Regions from separate parts of the Pantoea sp. Ae19-2 genome, predicted to be linked through region 1. Evidence: riboswitches for the same ligand, from Rfam matches in the RefSeq annotation. Region 1 holds a riboswitch; each other region holds the start of a gene.
The links. Region 1 has a riboswitch for thiamine pyrophosphate ahead of thiC (phosphomethylpyrimidine synthase ThiC). Riboswitches for the same ligand answer to the same signal wherever they lie in the genome.
Positions count from the first base shown of each region.

Region 1 (4,640 bases):
TGCAGGTATTTCTGGGCGCTGACGCGCGTTAGTACGCCGTTTCGGGTTCGGCAAGCCGCAGCAGAACACGCGTGGCCTCCTGCCAGTCTTCTGCCTGAGTAATCGCGCTCACCACCGCAATACTGCCCACCCCGGTGGCCAGTACCTCTGGCGCACGATCAATACTGATGCCTCCGATCGCGACTGTTGAGATGCCGTGCAGCCGGGCCAAATGGCGCTTAAGTTCAGCTACGCCCTGCGGGGAAGAGGGCATGGCCTTCGTCTGGGTGGGGAAGATGTGCCCCAGCGCCACATAGGAAGGGCGCAGTGCCAGCGCCCGATCCAGCTCTGCATCATCATGAGTTGAAAGTCCCAGCCGCAAGCCTGCGTGCAGGATCTGCTGCAGGTTAGCGACCTCTAAATCTTCCTGACCCAGATGGACGCCATAGGCCTGATGTTTAATCGCCAGTTGCCAGTAATCATTGATAAACAGACGTGCCTGATAGCGCTTACCTGCGGCGATAGCCCGAATAATCATGGGTTCAACCACCTCGTCCGGCTGATCCTTGATCCGAAGCTGAAGGGTTCGCACACCGGCTTCCAGCAGGCGCTCTATCCATTCCACGCTGTCAACGACCGGATAGAGCCCCAGACGTGATGCGGTTGCGGGAAAGGCGTCCATTTATTCCTCCTTTATTGCGGTCGCAGGGTGATACAGCTCACCGCCGCGCTCACGAAAATGATCAGACATTTTCGCCATCCCCACCTCAATCGCCTGGGCTTCGGCTTCCTGCCTTGCGGCGTAGTCACGCACTTCCTGGGTAATTTTCATTGAGCAAAATTTGGGGCCGCACATAGAGCAGAAGTGGGCCACCTTACCGGACTCCTGCGGCAGGGTTTCATCGTGGTAAGCCCGGGCCGTATGCGGATCCAGTGCAAGATTAAACTGGTCTTCCCAGCGAAACTCAAAACGTGCTTTGGACATCGCATTGTCGCGGATCTGCGCGCCCGGATGACCCTTGGCCAGATCGGCTGCGTGCGCGGCGATCTTGTACGTGATTAAGCCCTGTTTAACATCTTCCTTGTTTGGCAGACCTAAATGCTCTTTGGGCGTGACGTAGCACAGCATGGCGCAGCCGAACCAGCCAATCATCGCGGCACCAATGCCGGAGGTAAAGTGATCGTAACCCGGAGCAATATCAGTGGTGAGGGGGCCCAGAGTGTAAAACGGCGCTTCATGGCAATGTTCCAGTTGTTCGGTCATGTTGCGACGGATCATTTGCATGGGAATATGGCCGGGGCCCTCAATCATCACCTGCACGTCGTATTCCCAGGCAATTTTCGTCAGCTCACCTAAGGTGTGCAGTTCCGCAAACTGCGCTTCGTCATTGGCATCCTGAATCGATCCCGGACGCAGGCCGTCACCCAGTGATAATGAGATGTCGTAGGCCGCACAAATTTCACAGATGTCGCGGAAGTGCTCATACAGGAAGCTCTCTCTGTGATGCGACAGGCACCACTTCGCCATAATGGAACCACCACGCGAGACAATCCCAGTCAGGCGCTTCGCGGTCATGGGCACGTAGCGCAGCAGCACGCCTGCATGAATCGTAAAATAATCCACACCCTGCTCGGCCTGTTCCAGCAATGTGTCGCGGAAAATTTCCCAGTTCAGATCTTCTGCCACACCGTTAACTTTCTCAAGCGCCTGATAGATCGGTACCGTACCGATAGGCACCGGGCTGTTACGCAAAATCCATTCACGGGTTTCGTGGATATAGCGGCCGGTGGAAAGATCCATGACGGTATCGGCGCCCCAACGCGTTGACCACACCAGCTTTTCAACCTCTTCTTCAATCGAGGAGGTCACGGCTGAGTTGCCGATATTGGCATTCACTTTCACCAGAAAGTTACGCCCGATGATCATGGGTTCGGATTCGGGATGGTTAATATTTGCCGGAATAATAGCGCGCCCGGCAGCCACTTCCTGACGCACAAACTCAGGGGTAATATTTTCTGGCAGATGGGCGCCAAAGCTGTGCCCCGGATGCTGCTGCAGCAGCACCTCGCCGCGGATGCGTTCCCGGCCCATATTTTCCCGCAGCGCGATAAACTCCATCTCCGGCGTAATTATGCCCCGACGAGCATAATGGAGCTGGGTAACGCAGTGGCCTGCCTTTGCACGGCGTGGTGTGGGCAGGTGTTCAAAACGTAAGTGATCCAGGCCGTCATCGGCCAGCCGCTGTTGCGTGTAGGCAGAGCTGATTTGCACCAGATTTTCGCTGTCATTCCGCTCTTCAATCCAGCGCGCCCGCAGTTTATCCAGCCCCCGATGCACGTCGATTTGTGCGGCGGGATCGCCATAGGCACCGGCCGTATCGTAAACCGGAACGGGCTCATTCTCCTCATAAACCGGCGCTTCTTTACTGCCGCTGGTCAGGGTAGGGCTGAGTTGAATTTCCCGCATTGGGACACGGATATCATCGCGGCTGCCGGTAAGCCAGATACGTTTTGAATTAGGGAAGGCGCTGCCGCCCTGAAGAGAGTCAATGAATTCCTGTGCCTGAGCACGTTGTTCGCGACGGGTCGTTTTAGCAGTAGACATAGCAATATTCCAGTAAGAGGGAAGGTTGCTTGTCCGGAGTTCGGAAGGAGTAACGGCACTGCTGACACCATTCGGTGGCGTACCGTATAAATTTACTCTTGTTCCCTTCGCAGGTTCTAACCTGATCAGGTTCCGCGGATCCCGAATTAACGGTCTCAGCCCTTAGGCACTCCGACAAGATGAGGTTTCAACGATTTCGCTACGGCGCCCGCTCGGCTTCACCCCGGAAAAAGGTATAGCATGAACAGCGCCCGTAGATGACGTATCAACCGTAAACACCGACTACGTTCGGCGTTAAACGTAAAGCCCACTCAGCATAAGGGGGCTTTTGGCTAATCACAAGTCTTTTACAATCGATTAGGTTTTAGGCGGGGCGGGCAATTTCGCTGTCGTTAGCCACGGGCGGGGTCAGGTGATTATCCCATGCCATCTGGATGAGTTTGTCCTCAAGCGTAAAGCGTCCTTCCAGGGCTTCTCCGACCTCCGATAGCGCATTCTGAAAGGTGACGTAGTTATCGTCATCAATCGCCTGCTGCAGGTGTCCGTCATACAGCTTCATCAGTTGTTCGGTGTTGGCTTCCAGCGAGGGATAAATCTGCGTTGCTGCCAACAGCGGACTGGTACCGTCCATTTCTCCGATCAGGCGTTGATAGAGGCTGAAGTGGCCGGATGAAAGGTAATCGACCAGATTATGGCAAAAGTTATCAAGTGCCTGTTCATCCAGACGCGTCAGTGCCTCTTTCTTTGGCTTGATACCGACCAAATGGTAATAAGAAACCAGTAACTGGCGGCGAGCGGCCAGCCATGAATCGACCAGTTCATTACTGCCACCTACGCGTTTGGTCAGAACGTCTAACTGGTTGAGCATAGTTAACTCCGTATGAGTTATGCACCTTCATATTTCAGATTAGCGATGCGTCAAGTGCGCTTGTTTTCCACGAGCCTGCCGGGGAGAAATAAGCGTGTTGCCGTCTTGCAACCAGAATTATTTGGGTATAGTTGTTCATCTACACACTTAACATCGGGACTTCAGCGTGCGGGTTGACGCTAAGGATGACGAAATAAATGCAATGCGAAATTTCAAGCGTAGACGCTGGATGGTGGATTGTCAGCAGTGAACAAAAAATTTGGTTACCGCAAGGAGACCTGCCTCACGGTAATGCGCAGCATTTTGGCCTGACGGGTCATCAGGGGCGCGTAATTGGCGAATGGCAGGGGGAGAATGTCTGGCTGATTTGCGAAACACGTTCGGAGGATATGCTGTCTTTGCGGCAGTTACTTAACGAAGATCCGGGACTGTTTCAGTTGGCAGGGCGCGGTGTACAGCTGGCCGAATTTTATCGCTCTCACCGCTGGTGTGGCTACTGCGGCCATGAGATGCACGCCAGCAAGCGTGAATTTGCCTGCCTGTGCAGCCACTGCCGTGAACGCTACTATCCACAGATTGCGCCCTGCATTATCGTCGCCATTCGCCGGGGGGACGAGATCCTGTTGGCTAACCATGCGCGCCAGCGTAATAACATTTACACTGTGCTGGCCGGTTTCGTCGAAGTCGGCGAAACCATTGAACAGGCCGTCGCGCGCGAGGTAATGGAAGAGAGCAACGTGCGTGTGAAGAATGTCCGCTATGTTACCTCGCAGCCCTGGCCTTTCCCGCAGTCTCTGATGATGGCGTTTATGGCGGAATATGATGGCGGCGAGTTACAACATGACGGCAAAGAGCTGCTGGACGCCGGATGGTTCCGCTTTGATGCGCTGCCTTTACTGCCGCCGCCCGGTACCGTCGCCCGTCGATTAATTGAAGATACGGTGGCCCTCTGCCGCGCTGAGGCGTGAGAGTGCTACACTACTCGCTTGATACCGAGAGAGTCCTGAGATGAGTGAACTGAAGAACGACCGTTATTTGCGCGCCCTGTTACGCCAGCCTGTAGATGTCACCCCCGTATGGATGATGCGGCAAGCCGGGCGTTATTTGCCGGAATATAAAGCGACGCGCGCCCAGGCAGGCGATTTTATGTCGCTGTGCAAAAATGCCGAACTGGCCTGCGAAGTCACC
Region 1 is NZ_JBCHWE010000001.1:3,690,415-3,695,054, reverse strand. It holds gene thiE (thiamine phosphate synthase) at 29-661, opposite strand; gene thiC (phosphomethylpyrimidine synthase ThiC) at 662-2,584, opposite strand; TPP riboswitch at 2,670-2,768, opposite strand; gene AAIE03_RS16955 (Rsd/AlgQ family anti-sigma factor) at 2,949-3,452, opposite strand; gene nudC (NAD(+) diphosphatase) at 3,650-4,420, shown strand; gene hemE (uroporphyrinogen decarboxylase) at 4,461-4,640, shown strand, end outside.

Region 2 (4,640 bases), 2.7 Mb from region 1:
TTGTCAGCGGCCGACCGGACTGGGATAAAGCGGGCGCTCAACTGGTGCAGGATGTTCTGCCGTTTGAGCAGATGAAGTTGCGCATGCTCAATGGCAGCCATTCGTTTTTAGCTTACCTTGGCTATCTTGCCGGTTACGAACACATCAGCGACTGTATGGCTGATGACGAGTTTCGCGCAGCGGCACGGGCGCTGATGGTCAATGAGCAGGCACCTACGCTGACCATTCAGGATGTCGATTTATCCGCCTATGCCGATGCGCTTATCGCCCGCTTTGCCAATCGGGCGATTAAGCATCGGACTTATCAGATTGCGACCGACGGGACCCAGAAGCTGCCCCAGCGCTTTCTCGACAGCCTGCGTTGGCATCTGGACCACGGCACGCCATGTCCGTTGCTGCTGCTGGGCATCGCGGCCTGGATGCGCTATGTCAGCGCAGTGGATGAAAAAGGCGAGCCCATTGAGATCCGCGATCCGCTGAACGCGCAACTGGCCACTTGCGTAGCGGAAAGTGATGACGGTGAAGCTCGCGTGCGGGCGTTACTCAACATCAGCAGGGTATTTGGCGACGATCTTGCTAAAAACGATGCGCTGGTGAAACAACTTACCGCCTGTTACCTGCTGCTTGCCGCTCAGGGAGCCCGTGCCAGCGTTCAGCAGGCCATTGCCGGTCCTGAGGTCTGATGCGATCGCCTGATGCCAGGCCGAAGATAAAACGGACAGCGATATGACACTTTCTTACACCATTACCACCAGCGAACCGGTGAATCAGCAGGTTTATCGCTATCTGCGCCGCGATATCGTGACGTGCGTAATTCAGCCGGGCGCACTGCTCTCGGAAAAAGAGGTTTCCGCCCGGTTCAACCTCTCACGTCAGCCGGTGCGGGAAGCCTTTATCAAGCTCGCGGAGGCCGGTCTGGTTCAGATCCTGCCGCAGCGCGGCACCTTTGTGCGCAGGATCTCGGCTAAACGGGTCGAAGATGGTCGTTTCATTCGTGAGGCCGTGGAGATTGCCGTGGTCCGTCGCGCTGCTGAGGAAATCGAAGAGTCAGGGCTGATGGCGCTGGAGCATAACCTGCAACTGCAACGCATCACCGCTGCCCGTGGCGATAGCCAGATGTTCTTAAGCCTGGACGATGAGTTTCATCGCCTCATCGCTGAGAGCATCGGCTGTCCGCTGGCGTGGGAAACGGTTGAAAACATCAAAGCCACCATGGATCGGGTACGCTATTTAACCCTGAATGACGTTGCGCCCGCCGAAACCCTGATAGAACAGCATGATGCTATTTTTGCGGCGCTGAAGGCAAACGATCCCGTCAAGGCTGAGGCGGCGTTGCGCCATCATTTGCAGGCCATGATGTTTTCGATCACCCCAGTCATCAAGCAAAACAGCGCCTGGTTTGAAGAGGATTAACGCCTTGCCAGTCTGCAAGGCGAAACACGATGGGCTACCACCACTGATGGAAATGGTGCACCGGCCCAATCCCGTTGCCCACTTCCAGCGAATCTGCCGCCAGTAATGCCTGCTGCAGCCAGGCTTTCGCTTCACTGATCGTCGCTTCCCAGCTGTCATGCCGGGGACGTAAGGCCGCGAGCGCGGCGGACAGCGTACAGCCGGTGCCGTGCGTATGACGCGTGTTTACCCGTACGCTGCTAAAGCGCTGACGCCCTGCCCGGGTTAGCAGCCAGTCCGGGCTTTCATCACCATCGAGATGACCGCCTTTCATCAGCACTGCCTGGCAACCCAGCGCCAGTAGCGCTTTGCCCTGGGTGAGCATCTCATCTTCATTGAGGGCAACCTGGCATCCCAGCAGTGCAGCGGCTTCGGGCAGGTTTGGCGTAATCAATGAGACCTGTGGCAATAAACGATCTCGCACACAGGCAATCGCATCCGGATTCAGCAGGGCATCGCCGCTTTTAGCCACCATCACCGTATCCAGCACCACAAAGGGAATTTCCCGCCGCTGCAGGCCATGGGCCACCCGCTCGACAATTTCTGTTTCAGACAGCATGCCAATCTTCGCACTGTCGATGCGCACATCATCCAGCACCGAGTCCAATTGGGCGGTCACAAATTCTGGCGCAACACGGTATACCGACTGCACACCGCAGGTATTCTGCGCCACCAGCGCCGTGATCACACTGGTACCGTACGCGCCCAGTGCAGAGAAGGTTTTCAGATCGGCCTGGATACCGGCCCCGCCGCTGGGATCGGTCCCTGCAATCGTCAGGGCATTAATGCGTTTCATCAGGTGCCTCCAGCGTCCAGAGTGCATCCAGGAAAACAGGCGCAAAGCTACCCGGTCCATCTGCATCCTGCGCGGCCTTTTCTCCAGCCAGCGCCATCACCCGACAGGCGCAGGCGATGTTGATCAGTCGGTCACCTGGCAAACAGGCAAAGGCCGCCACCACCGCTGAAAGCGCACAGCCGGTGCCGACCACCCGCGTCATTAACGGCGAGCCGCCCGTAATCGCCCAGGTTCGCTGTCCATCGGTGACATAGTCTACTTCGCCGGTTACGACGACACAGGTATCAAAAGCTTTTGCCAGCTGTTGGGCAGCCTGCAGCGCGGCTTCGGCCGAATGCAGGCTGTCAACACCGCGTCCGCCTTCTGCCTGCTGCGCCAGCGCCAGAATCTCTGAGGCATTGCCGCGAACCACTGCAGGCGACTGCGCGAGTAGCTGCTTGCAAAACGCGGTGCGCAGCGTCAGCGCGCCGACCGCCACCGGATCCAGTGTCCATGGCGTGCCCGCCTGGTTTGCTGCAAGCACCGCAGCCTGCATCGCTTGCTTACGATCGTGGGTTAGCGTACCGACATTGATAAGCAGCGCATCGGCAAGCGCGCTAAACTGCGCCGCTTCGTCAGCGTCGATGACCATGGCCGGAGAGGCATTAAGGGCGAGTAAAACGTTAGCCGTTAGCGTTTGCACCACATCGTTGGTCATACAGTGCACCAGCGGTGACTGACGGCGAAACTGTTGCAGAATGGGCGCGCATTGCGCATCAGAAAGGTGTTGCGGTTGATGTGTCATCAGAGCTCCCAACCGGCGGACAAGAAGGCGAATGCGGTCAGGCATCAGACTTCCCTACGCTGGCATTATCCAGATCAGGTAATACGGGTTTTTCTCAGCCTTCACAAAGAAGGGCACCCCGAGTCGTCAGGTAAATTCACTTTACCCGTCATCAGCATAAGGTTGAGCCACTGGCAAAGCAACCTTGCCCGCATCAAATCAGATCGTTTAATCCGGGTTTATATTCAACACGCCTTCTTGGGCTTATTCTTGAGATAACAATTATTTACTCAGAGTATCCTGATGAAAACTGGCTTCAGCCTGGTCGCATATTTTATAAAACTGGCGTTACTCATGTCAGGATTGATGCTGGCATTTCAGGCGAGTGCCGCCCCCAGTTTTTCATGTGCGCATCCCAGCGCAATCGAAAAGGTGATTTGTCAGAGCCAGACGTTATCGGCAAAAGATCGGTTAATGGCGCATTTTTTTGATCTCGCGAAAAAAAACGCCACGGCCGGACCTTCGGGGCTCATTACCGCACAACGGCAATGGTTAAAAAACCTGACTAAAATGTGTCTCACTGACCCTCAAGAAAAACGCATTGAAGGATACTACGATCAACGGCTTTTTGAACTCGCTGTCATGGTTCTTTATACCCATCATGGCGAAGCCATTAAGCAAATCCGTAAAACAAATCCCGAGTTAGTGAACATATACGAAGCGATTTATCAGTTTACTTCTCTTCCAGCAGGTTCAACCAGGCATAATAAGGTCACCGAACTCATTCGACCCGCTTTCGAAGTAACAGATAACCACATATTCGAAGATAAAATTCCTGATGCAGAAAGCGCAGCAGAAAATACCAACAACTTCGGCATGTTTCTCTGGCTCATTGCCGAAAATAATCCAGAATCACTTATTATCCCCTGCGAGGCATTTTTACGGCATCCACAAAATATCGTCTGGCTGGAACCGCTGGCCGGTGGTGCAATTGACAGCCGAACCCCCATCAGTGACTGCGAACAAACTCAACCCACACTGCCGTTGTTTAAGCAATTTATTCATCTGGCGGAAGATGCCACCCCTGTTAGCACAGGGACCATTCGTTTTACAATTTATGCCATTACACGGGCGGAAATTTCAGCCACGTTAAGTCACAGCATGAAGTTTTTAAAGTCCATCCAATACGGAAAAAATAGCTTATCTGACGACGCACAGCAGTTTATCAAGCAGCATACTGAAGGCTACCAGAATAGCCTTATTGAGCTGACACACTACTACCAACATGCGTTTAACATGCCGGCGGATACGGCGAATAGCGAAGCCAGACGTTCAATCACGATCCTGCTGAATAACATTACCGATGATGAGTAATAAAAAATGCAAAAAGACGATGAAGCGCCATCTAATATCAAAGGCTTAATTAGCTTACCGCTGATTGTGTGATTGCACTCCTGATGATTATGGCTTATACATCTGTGTCTTCTGGTACATTTATCTTTTCTTTAATAGGGGGCACTTTAATATTAATAAGTTGGGCAATGTGGTTAATATGCGAACTTGTTGCATCTATTTGGGAACGCCGTTGGAAAGATGTCGCGAAAGTTATTTCCCTGCCATTCATTTTCG
Region 2 is NZ_JBCHWE010000001.1:967,447-972,086, reverse strand. It holds gene AAIE03_RS04550 (mannitol dehydrogenase family protein) at 1-683, shown strand, start outside; gene AAIE03_RS04545 (GntR family transcriptional regulator) at 727-1,413, shown strand; gene thiD (bifunctional hydroxymethylpyrimidine kinase/phosphomethylpyrimidine kinase) at 1,448-2,248, opposite strand; gene thiM (hydroxyethylthiazole kinase) at 2,235-3,077, opposite strand; TPP riboswitch at 3,067-3,163, opposite strand; gene AAIE03_RS04530 (lysozyme inhibitor LprI family protein) at 3,315-4,385, shown strand; gene AAIE03_RS04525 (hypothetical protein) at 4,475-4,640, shown strand, end outside.
Region 2: it holds a riboswitch for thiamine pyrophosphate, as region 1 does, so the genes downstream of both, thiM (hydroxyethylthiazole kinase) here and thiC (phosphomethylpyrimidine synthase ThiC) in region 1, are expected to answer to the same signal.

Region 3 (4,640 bases), 570 kb from region 1:
ATCAAGGTGAACAGAGACAGGCAGAGTAGCAGCAATAACAGTGCAGTAACGGCGCCATCGGCACCGCGATAGGCGCCTATCTGCTGATAAAGGTAGAACGGCAGCGTGCGGAAATCGGCATTACCAAACAGCGCTACGACGCCAAAATCACCAATCGACAGCACGCAGGCAAACGCCAGCGCCTGCGCCAGCGGACGTTTCAACGCCCGGAGTTCAATCAGCCACAGGCGGTTCCAGCCGCTGATGCCCAGTGCCCCGCACAGGTGGGCGTAACGTTCAGCGATATCCCGCATCGGATTTTCCAGCACTTTCAACGCGTAGGGAATCGCGATTAACGCATTGGCAAAGATCACCACGCCATCCGCGGAGTCCGGCAAGCCGGTCGTGGCGTTCAGTAGCAGGAAAAAGCCGGTTGCCAGCACGATACCGGGCATTGCCAAAATCAGCATGCCGCTGGTGTCCATGATCTGTGCGGCGAGTGTATGCTGCCGCAGGCGCAGCTCCCGGCTGCTCCACAACAGCATGGTGGTCAGGACCAGACACAGCACGCCGGCGCCGAGCGCGATACGTAACGAGGTCAACGTTGCCTGCCATAACGCCGGTTGCTGTAACGCGCCCCGAAGCCCGCTATCCAGACCATTTACGATCACCGCCAGCAGCGGCGGCAGCAGCAGCAGCAGGGCGAAAAAGATGATGGCGGCGTCGCTGACGCGGGCCAGCGTGGAATCCTGAGGATCGCGCCAGCCGTTCAGTTGCGGGCTACCCGCCGGAATGGCGTTGCTGAAGCGCTGGCTGAGGAGCACCAGCACCAGGCAGCAGCTGAGCTGAATCAGCGCCAGGAGCGCCGCGCGGCCCGGATCGTAGTCATAGCTTAGCGCCTGGAAGATGGCCAGTTCGATGGTGGTCGCCTGCGGCCCGCCACCCAGCGATAGCACGGTGGCAAAACTGGCAAAACAGAGCATAAAGATTAATGCCCCGGTGGGCAGGAGCTGGCGGCGCAGCCAGGGCCATTCAAGCAGCCGGAAATGATGCCAGCCACGTATGTTCAGTTGGGCAGCAAGCTGACGCTGTTCGGCAGGAATGCTTTCCAGCGCCTGCAGCATCAGGCGCGTGGCCAGCGGCAGGTTGAAAAACACATGGGCCAGTAAAATTCCCTGAAGCCCGTAAGGCGAGAAGTGATAGTCCACGCCAAGCCAGGCGCAAAGCTGCGCCAGCCAGCCCACCCGACCATAGACGGTGAGCAGGCCGAATACGGCCACCAGCACGGGCAGAACCAGCGTCATGGCGCACAGGCGCAGCAACACCTGACGTCCGGGAAAGCGCCGCCGATAAAGGGCTCGGGACAGTGGAATGGCCGGCAGCAAGGAGAGCAGGGCGGAAAGCAGCGCCTGCTTAAACGAAAAGCCAATAACATGATGCAGATACGTATCCTGCAGGACAGACCGCCAGTCGGTCGCTGGCGCCGCCATCCACAGTGCTGTGAAGGCCAGCAGCGCCACGCTGCAGAGCAGCAGCGTGGCGAGCGAACCCGGAATCAGCCAGAAAGGGATTAACGGCTGACGGCGCGTTGCCATTGGCTAACCCATTGCGAACGGTGGCTGGCAACCTCTTCCGGTGAAAACTGCAATGTTGTCTTCGGCACGCTGAGCGAGGCAAATCCGGCGGGCAGGTCAGTTTTGATCACCGGATACATCCAGTTCCCGGTAGGGATGGTGTTCTGAAAGGCTGGCGTAACCATGAATTGCATAAACTGTTCTGCCAGTTTGGGCTGCTTGCTGTTCGCCAGTCGGGCGGCCACCTCAACCTGCAGATAGTTGCCTTCGGCGAAGGATGCCGCAGCATAGTTATCTTTTTTCTCTTCAATGATGTGATAAGCCGGTGACGTGGTATAGCTCAGCACCAGATCGCTCTCGCCTTTAAGAAACAGGCCGTAGGCTTCACTCCAGCCTTTGGTGACCGTGACGGTTTTCTTCGCCAGCTTTTGCCAGGCCTCAGGCGCGTTGTCCCCGTAAACCTTTTGCATCCACAGCAGCAGGCCAAGGCCTGGCGTGCTGGTGCGAGGATCTTCATAAATCACGCGCCATTTCTCTGGGCTTTCGACCAGTTCTTTCAGGCTTGTAGGGGGATTTTTTAGTGTGTTTTTGTTGTACACGAATGCGAAATAACCGTAATCGAACGGCACAAAGGTGGTGTCCATCCAGCCGCCGGGCACCTGCAGCTCACGGGTATCCACGTCGCTTTTGGCAAACAGGCCGGTTTGCTGCGCGGCCTGCAGAAGGTTGTTATCCAGGCCTAGTACCACATCGGCCTTTGTGTTCTTGCCTTCCATACGTACACGGTTCAGCAGCGAAACACCGTCTTCCAGCGCGACAAATTTCAGCTCGCAACCGCACTGGGCTTCAAAGGCTTTTTTGACGGCCGGACCCGGCCCCCAGTCAGCGGAAAAGGCGTCGTAGGTGTAAACCGTCAGGACAGGTTTGGCCGCAAAGACCGGGGCAGAGAGTAACAGCAGCACGGGCAGGACGTTTTTTAACACTTTGCGCTCCTAGGGCGGCAGGGTTGAGTCGCAAAGGATCTGAGCAAAACAACCTCTCAAATCCCTACGTCGGTATTAACCGATTCAGGTTCGACGGGTATTTCTCAGCGCCCTGACACTGTGGAAAGGGGCACCCCGTTGAGAACGCCACATTCTAGTCATTAAATGCGCAAGGGGAAAGGCTCACAGCGTAGGCGGGGCAAACCAGGCGGATTTAAAATCAAACCAGCCCAATGTATTCATCCGCACGCCGCGCATACTGCGCTGGCCCTCCAGCAGCAGCCAGTGATGAAACAGCGGATGAAGCCAGCTATTTTCCACCAGATATTTACCCCATTCAGCGAGGGAGAGCGTTTTTTCACGCCAGCGCGTGGCATCCTGCTGCCAGTTAACAGGCAGACAGTGCTGCATCAACGGCGTTTCGTATAACAGGGCAAACAGGGAATATTCGAGGGGCAGGGTAAAATTGACGCTGCCCAGCCAGATATCACTCTCGCCTTCGCCCTGATGCCAGCTTTCGTAACTGACTTCCCGGGTGTTCAACGTAACGCCCTGTTCTGCCAGCAACGGACGTAAGGCATCCGTAATACTGACATGCTCAATATGCTGGTTATACCAGGTTAACGTCAGGCTCGTGAGGCCCGCCGGTTTGTCCACTGGGGTCAGATCGCGGCGATGGTGCCAGCGGGGTAGCAGGCCGTAAGCCGGGAACCAGTAGCGCTGATAACCCCTGCCCGCATTATTGAGGAGTGCAATCGGGTTAAGCAGGTCGCTGAGCCAGCGTCGAATGTCTCGGTCGGCCATTTTTTCTGAACGCTGATCGAACAGTAAATAGTAGCAGCCTTCTTCAAGCCGGCTCTCTTCCTGTTTCTCATCGGCTTTTTCGCCCTGCAGGCGAACCCCTGCATAAACCAGCTCGTCACTGATCTCTGGCAGTACCCACACCGACACATCATCGATCAGCGCGCGATAGCCAAAGTAGTCGTCAAACGCTTCTATCTTCAACTGGCTGTGCTGATTACGGACGACCCGATAAGGACCTGTTCCCACAGGTTGACGGGCAAAATCGCGAATTTCAGGCCATTCCCGTGGCAGAATCATGGCGCTGACGCTGCCCAGCAGCCAGGGCAGCCAGCTGTCGGGCTGATCCAGATAGATATCCAGGGTCCAGGGGGCCGGTGAGTCGAGCCGTTGGATATGAGAAAACAGGGGATACTGACGCAGGCGTTCCAGGCTTGCGATCACATCGGCCATGTCCAGCTCCCGGCCATGATGAAAACGAATGGCAGGGCGTAAATAAAAGCGCCAGTGGAGATCGGATGTTTGCTGCCAGTGATGGGCGATATCGGCCTCGATTTCCCCCTGTTCCTCATTTATGCGCGTCAGGCCGCTAAAGATCTGGCGGGCAATATGGGTTTCCGAACGGCGCAGGGGCGAACCGGGTAACAGATTCAGCAGAGGGCGATAATAGAGGACGCGCAAAATATGTTTGCCCTGGCGGAAGCTCCGCCCCAGGTGGGCGCTGATCATCTGTCTGACCTGATCTTTATCCCCCACCAGCTGGACTAACTGATCGATACGATCCTGCTCCAGAAGATCTTCGGCACGCTGCTGCTGCAGCGCCAGCCCGGTGTAGCAGAAGGTCATCAGGGAACGTTTGCCCCGTCCGGCTTCGGCCTGCCAGGTGAGCCAGCCAGCCGCTTGCATTCTGTTGAGCAGGTTTCGCATATGGCGACGCGAACAGTGCAGCAAATCAGCCAGTTCGCCCAGGGTTGTTTCCTGTGGTTGTCCCTGGCAATTTTGCCACAGACGAATGAACTGCTGCTTCAGACGTGATGACGACATAAAAGAGGAACTCCCTGATAAAGGTGCTCTGTTTTTCTTACCCCATTTTAGAGGCAATCTTTCCTGTATTGGAAGAGCGGGAGGCATTCAGTAATGAATGGCGCTCTGACATGGACTGGCAGCGATGTCTGTCCCTTCTGAGTAGTGTGTTACGATTTCGCCAGCAGGGTTATTCTGCTGGTTTTTTTTACGTTGTAGGTTTGGGTCGGGGTTCCATTGTTCCCGTTTCTCCCGTTGTTCTGTCAGGGATAAGGCATGA
Region 3 is NZ_JBCHWE010000001.1:3,116,713-3,121,352, reverse strand. It holds gene thiP (thiamine/thiamine pyrophosphate ABC transporter permease ThiP) at 1-1,574, opposite strand, end outside; gene thiB (thiamine ABC transporter substrate binding subunit) at 1,550-2,536, opposite strand; TPP riboswitch at 2,580-2,684, opposite strand; gene sgrR (HTH-type transcriptional regulator SgrR) at 2,720-4,381, opposite strand; gene AAIE03_RS14460 (MFS transporter) at 4,637-4,640, shown strand, end outside.
Region 3: it holds a riboswitch for thiamine pyrophosphate, as region 1 does, so the genes downstream of both, thiB (thiamine ABC transporter substrate binding subunit) here and thiC (phosphomethylpyrimidine synthase ThiC) in region 1, are expected to answer to the same signal.

Region 4 (4,640 bases), on a different contig from region 1:
CCCAACTGCTGTTGGCGGCCGATCCTGAGGCCTGGGCGCCAGGATCGCGAGTACCCTGTGATGAAACCATCGTGTTACAGACAGAGGGCCTTTATCTGAAACGGTCAGGGAAGCAACTGTTTCACAATGCCTCGCTAATCTTCCGGGCCGGCGAAATCGTGGGGCTTTACGGCGAAAGCGGCTGCGGTAAAAGTAGCCTGGGGGATACGCTATGCGGTTTGATAATGCCCGATGCGGGCAAGATCGTGCGTCCAGGGGCTGCCAGTAGGTTACGTTATCAAAAACTTTATCAGGATCCCTCAGCCATATTTCCACCTGACATCGCGATGGTCAGGGTTATCGATGATGTGCTGCGGCTGCACCACGCCACGGTGAAGCGACGTGATGAACTGATGGCACAACTGGGATTAGCGCACGCGTTGCTGAACCGTCCGGCTTCGGGTTTGTCAGGCGGCGAGCTTCAGCGCTTTTCACTGCTCAGGGTGATGTTACTGGACCCTGTGTTTTTATTTGCGGATGAGCCGACGTCGCGCCTGGATCCTGTCGTTCAGCAGCAGACGCTGGCGTTGATTAGCGAACTGGCAACACAGCAACGCTGCGCCATTTTGCTGGTCAGCCACGATCTCGCCTTACTGGAGAAAAGCGCGCATCGTGTTATCTCACTGGCTTCCCTCAGCCAGAGCGCCGCAATAGCCCAGGAAGTCTGTATTTAACCGAAGGCAGGGAAACCTGCCTTCACACATGCTCCATGACCAGCACAGCCAGCGTATCTGGCTCAAGCGCACGAAAAATATGCTCAGTGTCGCCCGGGTAGCTGATGTAATCGCCTACCTCAAGCTCAACGGGTGAATCAACCGGCCCAACCTCTGCGCGCCCTTGCGTCAAAATTAAATGTTCGATGGTATTCGGTGAATGCGGCTGTGAGCAGCGTTCGCTGCCGGGCTGTATGTGCAGAAGATAGATATCCCGTCGTGCGCCCGGTGGACAGGTTGCCAGTAAGACGGCTTTGTAATCAGCCTGCTCAGCAGCCACCGTGGGGCCTTCTCCGCGGCGAATAACCTGTAACCGGTTCGTTTCCGGCTCCATCAGGCGTGCAAATGGAATATTGAGCGCGACACACAGCGACCACAACGTCTCAATACCCGGATTGCCGTTACCGGCTTCAAGCTGAGACAGGGTCGATTTTGCAATCCCCGCCCGGCGAGCAACTTCAGCCAGCGTCAGGCCGGCACGCTGGCGTTCTCTTACTAAACCTCGGGCAATGATATCAATGGGCGTGCTCATCACTTTTCCTGTTCGTTAAAATGAACGTATCGTTCGTCTTGTAATACATATCCGATGTTCATTATAATGGATTTATCGTTCGTTATGGGATTCGATGTTGATGCTGGCAAAAAAATTCACGCTGGATAAAGGCGTTATAAAAGCAATTTTTCTGGTCTGTATCGCAGATGGCATTGTCGGCCTGTCTTACGGGTCGCTCGCCACTGCTGATGGCTTTCCGTTTTGGGTACCGCTGGCGTTATCAACGCTGGTGCTGGCTGGCGCATCGGAATTCTTATTTATTGGCATCGTTGCCGGCGGTGGCAGTCCTTTAACCGCTGCCGCGGCAGGTTTGCTGGTCAACGCCCGCCATCTTCCCTTTGGCATTGCGGTTAAAGACTTAGTGGGCAGAGGCTGGCGGGGGGCGCTCGGCTGTCACATTATGAACGATGAAAGTGTGGTGTTCGGCATCTCTCAGCCGCAGCTGGCTCAACGCCGCAGTGCGTTTTGGCTGTGCGGCATCGGTATCGGATTGATCTGGCCGTTCACCGTCATGCTCGGGGCCGCGATTGGCCAGTTTATCCCGAATATTTCCGTTATCGGTCTGGATGCCGTGTTTCCCGCCATTCTTATCGCACTCATCTTCCCGGCGTTACGCAAACCCCGAACCCGCATTCCTGCGGCTACCGGCGCCGTGCTGTCGCTGGCGGTCACGCCATTTGTTCCAGCAGGGATGCCTGTTCTGTTTTCGTTGTTAGGGCTGCTTACGTGGAGATCGCGCAAATGAATCATCCGATGATAATTGCAGGCATTGCCTTGCTGTCTGCCGGAACCTATGCCATTCGTTATGCGGGCGTCAAACTGGGTAACCGGTTGCCTGTCAGTGAGCGCACGCAAAATGTGTTATCCGATGCGGCCACGGTACTGTTACTGGCCGTTGCAGCCACCACCACGTTGTTCGAAGGTCAGCATTTTGCCGGGATGGCAAGGCTGCTGGGCGTGTCGTTTGCCATTTTTCTCGCCTGGCGCAGGGCGCCGCTGATCGTCATCATTTTGGGCGCAGCCTGTATGACCGCTCTGCTGCGTTACCTGAATGTGCCTTAGTCGCTAACGACAAATTGCTGCATCAGCCTTGACGTAAGGCGCGGCTTAAAATAAAACTAGAACCCGTCAGGGGAGTCTCGCCAAAGAGACTGAGAGGCTAATAGCGCAATGCGCGGCTTAGCGACCCTTAGAACCTGACCCAGTTGATACTGGCGTAGGAAGACGGGTATCTTTGCCACAGGCAGATACTTGCCGCAGAGTCTGCTTTTGCCGGGCTCATGCTTTTTCCCTTCTTGTATCACGGGTCTCTGACTGTTAACAGAGAGGCCAAAGTGAAAATCCTGTTTCTGATGTTACCCTGTCAGGTTGGCTGGCAATGAGCCGCTGGTCAGTGCTCGGCAGCGGCGTGTCCGGATTGTGTATCGCCACGCTACTGGCGGAGCAGGGTGAACCTGTCGAAATCATTACCTTACCGGACTGCCGCGCGGCATCGCACTGGGCTGGCGGTATGCTGGCGCCCTGGTGCGAAGCGGAAAGTGCGCCACAGCAGGTCGTTGACTGGGGTCAGTATGCTGCGGCATGGTGGTCGGCCCGGGTCAGCGGCGTGGAACAGCAGGGTACCCTGGTGATTGCGCCCCCGCGCGACAGTGCTGAGTTAACGCGTTTCGCTAACATGACCTCATCACATCAGTGGGTGACGCCAGCAGAGATTGAACCTGCGCTGGAAGACCGTTTTGCCCGTGGCTTGTTCTTTGCCGCAGAAGGTCATCTTGATCCCCGGCTGGCAATGCAACAATTACAAACGCGTTTACTGAATGCGGGTGTCCGGTTTCACCCGGGTAAACCCAGCGGGAAAATTATCGATTGCCGGGGTATTCATGCCCGGCAATCCCAACCGGAATTGCGTGCCGTGCGCGGTGAAATGGTTATTCTCCACACCGACGAAATAACGTTTTCCCGTCCTGTTCGCCTGCTGCACCCGCGTTTTCCCTGTTATCTGGTGCCCAGGGCTCAGGGGCATTTTATGCTGGGCGCGACCATGGTCGAAAGCCAGGATGACAGCCCAATCAGCGCGCGCGCTATGATGGAACTGTTAAGCGCAGCCTACAGCATCCATCCTGCCCTCGCCGAAGCACGCATTATTGAAAGCGGCACAGGTCTGCGTCCGGCTTACCGCCACAATCTGCCCGAAGTGCGTTATGAAAATGGCATTTTTTCCATTAACGGCATGTACCGTCACGGCTTCCTGCTGGCCCCGATGATGGCCGAGAAGCTTATGCAACAACTGACGTCCGAGGGAGTGCGATGAAAATAGAACTGAACGGCCTTGCTATTGAAACCGAAGCCCGCACGCTGGCTGAATTACTCGTGGAACAACATATCGATGCTGGCTGTGTCGCCAGTGCCGTGAACGGCGAATTTGTTCCCCGGGAGCGCTATTCCTCAGAGCCGCTTGTGGCGGGTTGTCGTCTTGAAGTGTTATCGCCGATGCAGGGAGGCTAACGATGTTTTATGACTTTAGCGGACAGTCACGTTTTTTACTGGGTACTGCAGGTTATCCCTCGCCGGATATTCTGCAACAGGCCGTTGGCGCATCCGGCGCCGAGATTATTACGGTGAGTCTGCGTCGTGAAGGAAGCCAGGGCGGAGCCTTTCGCGATCTCCTGAAAACCTTAAATAAACGCGTTTTACCCAATACCGCAGGCTGCCACACGGTGAAAGAAGCCGTGACGACTGCGCATATGGCGCGGGAATTGTTTGCCACGTCCTGGATCAAGCTTGAGGTGATCGGTCATGCCGATACCTTACAGCCCGATCCCTTTGCCCTCGTCGAAGCAGCACGTATTTTGTGTGCAGAGGGTTTCCACGTTTTCCCTTACACCACAGAAGATCTGATTGTGGGCGAGAAACTGCTGGACGCGGGCTGTGAAGTGCTGATGCCGTGGGGGGCGCCTATCGGCTCAGGCCAGGGATTACGCAATATCGAGGGATTACGGACGATGCGTGCCTGGTTTAAGGACGTTCCACTGATTATTGATGCCGGGATCGGTGCGCCGAGCCAGGCGGCTCAGGCGATGGAATTGGGGTTTGATGCTGTGCTGTTGAATACCGCCGTGGCGAAATCCAGCGATCCGGTTCGCATGGCTGACGCATTTGCGCGCGCCATTGAAGCGGGATATCAGGCACGTCAGGCTGGCATGATGGAGCGTCGCGACATGGCTGCCGCCTCTACGCCCGTTTTCGGGCTGGCGCAATTTCGCTAAGGAGCAGAGATGGCACGTTATCAACGACAGACAATGCTGCCAGAAGTGGGCGAGCAGGGGCAGCAGGCT
Region 4 is NZ_JBCHWE010000002.1:328,018-332,657, reverse strand. It holds gene AAIE03_RS22110 (ABC transporter ATP-binding protein) at 1-713, shown strand, start outside; gene AAIE03_RS22105 (helix-turn-helix domain-containing protein) at 736-1,284, opposite strand; gene AAIE03_RS22100 (AzlC family ABC transporter permease) at 1,379-2,050, shown strand; gene AAIE03_RS22095 (AzlD domain-containing protein) at 2,047-2,367, shown strand; TPP riboswitch at 2,426-2,545, shown strand; gene AAIE03_RS22090 (FAD-dependent oxidoreductase) at 2,684-3,616, shown strand; gene thiS (sulfur carrier protein ThiS) at 3,613-3,810, shown strand; gene AAIE03_RS22080 (thiazole synthase) at 3,813-4,571, shown strand; gene AAIE03_RS22075 (HesA/MoeB/ThiF family protein) at 4,581-4,640, shown strand, end outside.
Region 4: it holds a riboswitch for thiamine pyrophosphate, as region 1 does, so the genes downstream of both, AAIE03_RS22090 (FAD-dependent oxidoreductase) here and thiC (phosphomethylpyrimidine synthase ThiC) in region 1, are expected to answer to the same signal.